Regions from separate parts of the Pelotomaculum sp. FP genome, predicted to be linked through region 1. Evidence: a T-box and tRNA genes for the amino acid it is inferred to sense, from the RefSeq annotation. Region 1 holds a T-box; the other holds one or more tRNA genes.
The links. The T-box of region 1 lies ahead of ileS (isoleucine--tRNA ligase). A T-box ahead of a tRNA ligase gene usually reads a tRNA of that ligase, here a tRNA-Ile.

Region 1 (3,206 bases):
CGGGCGGCACAGGTCGGGCCACACCTGCGGTTCATCCAGCACACCGAAGTGACTGGTGCCGGAGTCAAACCATACATCCATGATGTCGGTTTCCTTGGTAAAGCCATCACAGCCGCAATGATCGCATTTCATACCCGGCGGGAGCAATTCTGAAGCTTCCCGGGCAAACCAGACGTCGGAACCATGTTCCCGGAAAAGTCCCTGCAGGTGGCTGATCGTCTGGTCGTTGATCAATTCCTTGCCGCAGTCCCGGCAGTAAAAAATCGGAATCGGCACACCCCAGCTGCGCTGGCGTGAAATGCACCAGTCGCCCCGGTTGGCCACCATGTTATAAATCCGCTCCTCCCCCCAGCCCGGGATCCAGCGCACCGTCCGGATGGCGTCCAGAGTGGCCTGACGAAACCCGTCAATGGAGGCGAACCACTGTTCCGTGGCCCTGAAGAAAACAGGCTTCTTGCAGCGCCAACAGTGAGGATACTGGTGCTGGATGGTAGAATGCTCCATAAGATGGCCGCGGTTTTCCAGTTCCTCAATGATGGACTTATTGGCGTCCAGATAAAATTCTCCGGCAAAGACGCCGCCTTCCTCCGTAAAGCGTCCTTTGGCGTCAACCGGTGAGAGGACGGGCAGGCCGTACTTCTTGCCCACTATAAAGTCTTCCATGCCGTGGCCAGGGGCGGTATGCACACAACCGGTGCCCTGGTCGAGGGTTACATGGTCGCCCAGGATTACCAGGGAAGCCCGGTCGACAAACGGGTGTTTACACACTATTTGCTCCAGCTCCGTACCCCTGAATGTTTTTATGGTTTCAACGTCATCAAGGCCAACCGTCTTAACAAAACTCTCCATCAATTCGGAGGCAACCAGATATTTTTCACTGCCTGCCCTGAATAACACATATTCAAAATCAGGGTGGAGAGTGATAGCCAGGTTGGCCGGCAAGGTCCAGGGGGTGGTGGTCCAGATTACCACGAAGGTGCTGTCTTCAGGAAGTACCCCCTTGCCGTCCTGCACCGGGAACCTCACAAAAATCGAAGCAGACTGTTTGTCGGCATACTCCACTTCGGCTTCAGCCAGAGCGGTTTCGCAAGAGGCGCACCAGTATACCGGTTTGAGTCCCTTGTAAATGTAACCTTTCTTGGCCATATCGCCAAAAACACCGATCTGGCGGGCCTCATAATGGGGCATCAAAGTCAGATAAGGATTGTCCCAATCCCCCCGTACCCCCAGCCGTTTGAATTCCTCTTTCTGAATATCGACATACTTCAGAGCGAACTCCTTGCACTTGCCGCGAAACTCTACCGGGTGGATATTATTGCGGTTAAGCCCAAAGGCCTTGATGGCCTGTTGTTCGATGGGGAGGCCGTGCGTATCCCATCCCGGCACATAGGGTGCGTTAAAGCCCGACATGGAATGGAACTTGACTATGATATCCTTCAATATTTTATTTAAAACATGACCAAGGTGAATGTGGCCGTTCGCGTAGGGCGGCCCGTCGTGCAGGATGTACTTGGGACAATCACGTTGTTGTTCCTGTACCAGCCGGTAGATGTCAATATCTTCCCAGAATTTTAAGATCTCCGGTTCTCTTTCGGGCAGGTTGCCCCGCATCGGAAAATCTGTTTTAGGCAGGTTTAAAGTCTTACTGTAGTCCATCTTTTTAATACCCCTCCAAAATTTAAACATATATGAACTTGACTATTATGAACGAATAAATCCCGCCCCCAAAGGGACGGGATTATAGCCCGTGGTACCACCCTAAATGCCGGCCCGCCAGTTATGAGCTGCTAAGGCCTGCCACTCCAGCCGCCCGGTAACGGTGGCGATCCGGCCTGGCTTAATCCCCCGCAGGGTTTCAGCCGGCGCCTCACGGGTGATTTTTAACGTTTATCCGTACCCGGTTCCCACCATACCCGGGTTCTCTTTACCGGAATTACACGCCTACTCGTCCCGCTCACAGGCAACTATCGAGCCTTAACAGACAATATTATATAGAAAAGGCCCTGGTGCGTCAACTTGCCAAGTAATTTTTCCCAACCAATAGAAATTATGAATGCTTATAATGAAAATATTGGGCAAAAAAACAAATTCAAAAGGTTAACTGGTTCTCGAAAAGCCTCTGGGGTAGTGGTCATGGGGTTATCCTCCGTTCTCTTCGCAATTCTCCATTTGTGCAACAAGAACAACATGCCGACCGCATATACAGACAGCCACCTGGTGGCTACGCGCTATTTAAGCTTTTCTGCAAGCTACGCACGCGCTAAGGAACGCACCCAGGTGCTCCGTTCACTCCGGATAACCCCATGCCCGCAAGTCAAGCCTTTTCGAGAACAATTTTTGTGATATGAAACAGGGATATGTGTTTAGGGCAGCCGTTTTTGAACTTCTGATATACTGACTCCTTTAATCTTGACAACTTTATTGCGTCCGGTCAGACCGGACAGGATTTCTACCTGGCCGCGGCCGACCGACAGGAGGTCGGCCAGGAAGGCGCGGCACGCCTCATTGGCTTCCCCATCCACCGGAGGCGCCGTCAGCCGTACCCGCAGGGCGTCTTCGAAAAGTCCCGCCAGCTGGTTTTTGGACGCACGCGGCTGGACTCTGACCTTGAAGGACACGCCGTCTTTTTCTTCTTTGAGCGGCAGCACCTTATACAACCCCTCCTTTACGGATATTTGCCAGCGTATAGGCGACTGCTTTACGCAGTTCCTCAGCCAGGTCCACCAGGTGTTCACAACCCTGTGGCCCGCCGACTATTTCAGACAACTGTTTCTTGGCGCATTCTGTAAGGACCAGACCTTTCAATCTACCGGGGAGCAAAGCACACTCAAAACACACCTGATCCGGCGCCCTGAGAAAGCTGCCGGAGCATTCTTCAACCCGGCCGGCAAGGTCCAGGCGGCTCAACAGGCCCAGCTCGTGGTAGGAGTCGCTAAAGCCGCTATGAACGATGAGACCGTCCGCCAAAAGGTAAACAGCGCAGTTTTTGGAGCGGTTGAAAAGGTTTAAACCGTGCTGCAGCCCGTCCACATACTCGTTCCACCAGCGTGTAACACGATGAAGGTTGCTTTGATAACGGCAGGTGTCAACCTGAAACTTCCGCCAGTGTTCACAATAGGATTTCAGGGTGGGGAATCCTCTCTCCCGGAAGAGAAAAGTTTCCGACTGGATAATACCCTTGACGCATTCGGCAAGCAACTCCCGGG
Region 2 (3,206 bases), on a different contig from region 1:
ATGATGAGCAGGCCCTGTTGGGCATGTTGCTGACCCAGGAAATACCCGGGGATGACCCGGTTGAAATATTACACAGCCACATTAAGTCGGTCGTTCGTTGCCGGAGGCAGGAGCGAAGAGAAAAAATACTGAAAGAAATAGGTGAGGCTGAAAAGTTGGGGAGCCATTACCATTTGCTGCGTGAGCTGATGATTTTACAGGGCATAGATGAGGCTGAGAAGGTTGGAGACCAGGCCCGCTCCAGGAAACTGCAGGAAGATTACCAGAAACTGATTGTAAGTAATACCGGGAAGTGCCCTAAAGAGGGGAGTGATGGCATGTGAGAGACGAACTCAAAACTGAAAGCGTTATGGAACTCATTGAAAAAGGAAAGAAACGCGGCGTCCTGACCTATAATGAGATTATGGACAGTCTCCAGGGTACCGACCTAACTCCTGAACAAATTGATGATATTTATGAAAAACTGGCAGGTTTGGGTATAGAAGTTGTACCGGAAGTACCGGAAATAGAACCTATTGACGGTTCTGCAATAGAAGCCCCGGTCGAAGAGGTGGAAGTAGACCTTACCGTCCCTGAAGGCGTGGGCATAGATGATCCCGTACGTATGTATCTCAAAGAAATCGGCCGTGTCCCTCTGCTCACCCCGGAAGAAGAAGTGGATTTGGCAAAACGCATGGAGCTGGGTGATGACGGGGCCAAAAGAAGACTGGCTGAGGCCAACTTGCGGCTGGTAGTCAGTATCGCCAAGCGTTATGTGGGGCGCGGGATGCTTTTTCTGGATCTGATTCAGGAGGGCAACCTGGGTTTGATCAAGGCTGTTGAAAAGTTTGATTACCGCAAGGGCTACAAATTCAGCACCTATGCGACCTGGTGGATTCGCCAGGCCATAACCAGGGCCATTGCCGACCAGGCCAGGACTATCAGGATTCCAGTGCACATGGTTGAGACTATTAATAAACTGGTCCGGGTGCAGCGGCAGTTGCTGCAAGAATTGGGCCGGGAACCAAGCCCGGAGGAAATAGCCAAGGAGATGAACATCTCCGAGGAGAAGGTCAGGGAAATACAGAAGATAGCACAGGAACCGGTATCTTTAGAAACACCGATTGGGGAAGAGGAAGACTCCCACCTGGGTGACTTTATTGAGGACCACGATGCCAGGGCGCCGGCTGAGGAAGCATCTTTCACCCTTCTGCGGGAGCAGTTGGACGAGGTTCTAAAGACCTTAACCGAGCGGGAACAAAGGGTGCTTCGCCTGCGCTTCGGCCTTGACGACGGCAGGGCCAGGACCTTGGAAGAGGTCGGCCAGAAGTTTGGGGTAACACGGGAACGGATCCGGCAGATAGAGGCAAAGACGCTGCGTAAGCTGCGCCACCCCAGCCGCAGCAAAAAATTAAAGGACTACCTGGATTAAATTGTTATACAAAATAAGGAATATATCTGATTTAGGTGCGAATGAATTCGCACCTAAATTTTTGGGGTATCGCTGTAGCGCTGAAAATATGTTTTTCAGGTGATTTGTGGTTGAAAAACATGGTTGGTTCATTAAGAATATTTTCGGAATAAATTATCAGCAATAGATTTGTTGACGGCGAGTACAAATTATCGTATAATAGTCCTTGCCGATGTTCCTCGATAGCTCAACGGTAGAGCAACCGGCTGTTAACCGGTAGGTTGTAGGTTCGAATCCTACTCGGGGAGCCATTCTTGGGCCCATAGCTCAACGGTAGAGCATCCGGCTCATAACCGGCTGGTTCCAGGTTCGAATCCTGGTGGGCCCACCAGTTGAGAGGCAAGAGGTGAGAAGTTAGAAGTGAGACATCTCACCCGCTAATTTTCACATCCGACTTCTCACATCTCACTTCTCACTTCTCAAATGGCCCCTTGGTCAAGCGGTCTAAGACACCGCCCTTTCACGGCGGTAACACGGGTTCGAATCCCGTAGGGGTCACCATAATACGGGCGATTAGCTCAGCTGGGAGAGCGCCTGCCTTACAAGCAGGATGTCGGCGGTTCGAGCCCGTCATCGCCCACCATTGATTAAAGACTTCCGTGAAACGGGAGTCTTTTACTTTTTTGTTATAACGGACGTTTCTCATACCCGGAACCGGGGCCTGGGCCTGGCTATTGCACTGGAAGCGGTCAGGCGGATAGGCGGCACTCTTGCAGTCGAAAGCGAAGCCAACCAGGGCAGCCGGTTTTATATCCGCTGCTGCTTCTGCAGGTGAGCGGGGATTAGTATGGATAACCTTTTACGGCGCCGCTACCTGTGTCCCAGGTGCTGCGCGTCAACCGCGAGGTGGGGGAAACATGCCTAATTTCGACCTTAGGGGGGGTGACCTGAGCAGCCTACTTTTCCTCGTGGGTTGCACCTTACCGGTTTTGGGTTTTGACAGGAGTCTCCTTGAAGAGATCTTTATGTATTAGTTCATAGATACCGATATATCCAGGGATGTTATTCTCCCGACAATAGTTACATTAGATATAAGAAGTTCGGCGCTAACGCGCCGTGTGAGATTAAAATCGCACCCACATCACTGGTGTTTTCATGATACGTGGCGCCGCTGGCGGCATAGGCAACTACTCAGATATACTAAAGGCCTCGCTCACCGGACGAGGCTTTTTTGTGTTATTTTAATAAAATATTAACAATTTTGTGGTTTAATTTATGATAAGTTTTTTAACCTATTAAGGGGGTTCTTATGAAAATAGCTTTTTTCCTTTTACCAAAAAGTGAGGTTGTTTATTTGCCATTAAAATCTACGATGCGGCAAGCCTTAGAAAAAATGGAATATTACCGGTATGCGGCTGTGCCAATAATTAATGATGAAGGAAAATACGTAGGAACAATAACCGAGGGTGATTTGTTGTGGAAGTTAAAAAATACTCATGACCTGAGCTTTAAAGATACAGAAACAATTCTGTTGCGGGATATACCACAGCGTATGAAGAATAATCCTGTACGGATTGATGCTGAAATCGAAGATTTGCTTTCGCTTGCCATCGTTCAAAATTTTGTCCCTGTAGTGGATGACGGTGGATTCTTTATTGGGATAGTGAGGAGAAGGGAAATATTTGAATATCTAGCAGAGTTGTTATTAAAAAAACCATAAAACCGATATATTATTCACCGGCGGGGCGAGCTGCGGGCGACAAAAGTCCTTCAGGAGAGGGCGAGGCACAATCCGAGAATTGAATTTATATGGCAT

Region 2: it encodes a tRNA-Ile, which carries the amino acid that the T-box ahead of ileS (isoleucine--tRNA ligase) is inferred to sense. The anticodon was not compared.

What each region holds. Positions count from the first base shown of each region.
Region 1 covers NZ_QFGB01000001.1:93,616-96,821, forward strand. Annotated here, with positions in the region: gene ileS (isoleucine--tRNA ligase) at 1-1,656, opposite strand, end outside; T-box leader at 1,726-1,967, opposite strand; gene Psfp_RS00405 (DUF167 domain-containing protein) at 2,364-2,648, opposite strand; gene Psfp_RS00410 (DUF2889 domain-containing protein) at 2,650-3,206, opposite strand, start outside.
Region 2 covers NZ_QFGB01000023.1:27,477-30,682, forward strand. Annotated here, with positions in the region: gene dnaG (DNA primase) at 1-323, shown strand, start outside; gene rpoD (RNA polymerase sigma factor RpoD) at 320-1,411, shown strand; tRNA gene Psfp_RS10710 (tRNA-Asn) at 1,627-1,701, shown strand; tRNA gene Psfp_RS10715 (tRNA-Ile) at 1,707-1,781, shown strand; tRNA gene Psfp_RS10720 (tRNA-Glu) at 1,876-1,951, shown strand; tRNA gene Psfp_RS10725 (tRNA-Val) at 1,958-2,033, shown strand; gene Psfp_RS10730 (ATP-binding protein) at 2,034-2,225, shown strand; gene Psfp_RS10735 (CBS domain-containing protein) at 2,700-3,110, shown strand; partial or broken gene Psfp_RS22240 (thioredoxin-disulfide reductase) at 3,117-3,206, shown strand, end outside.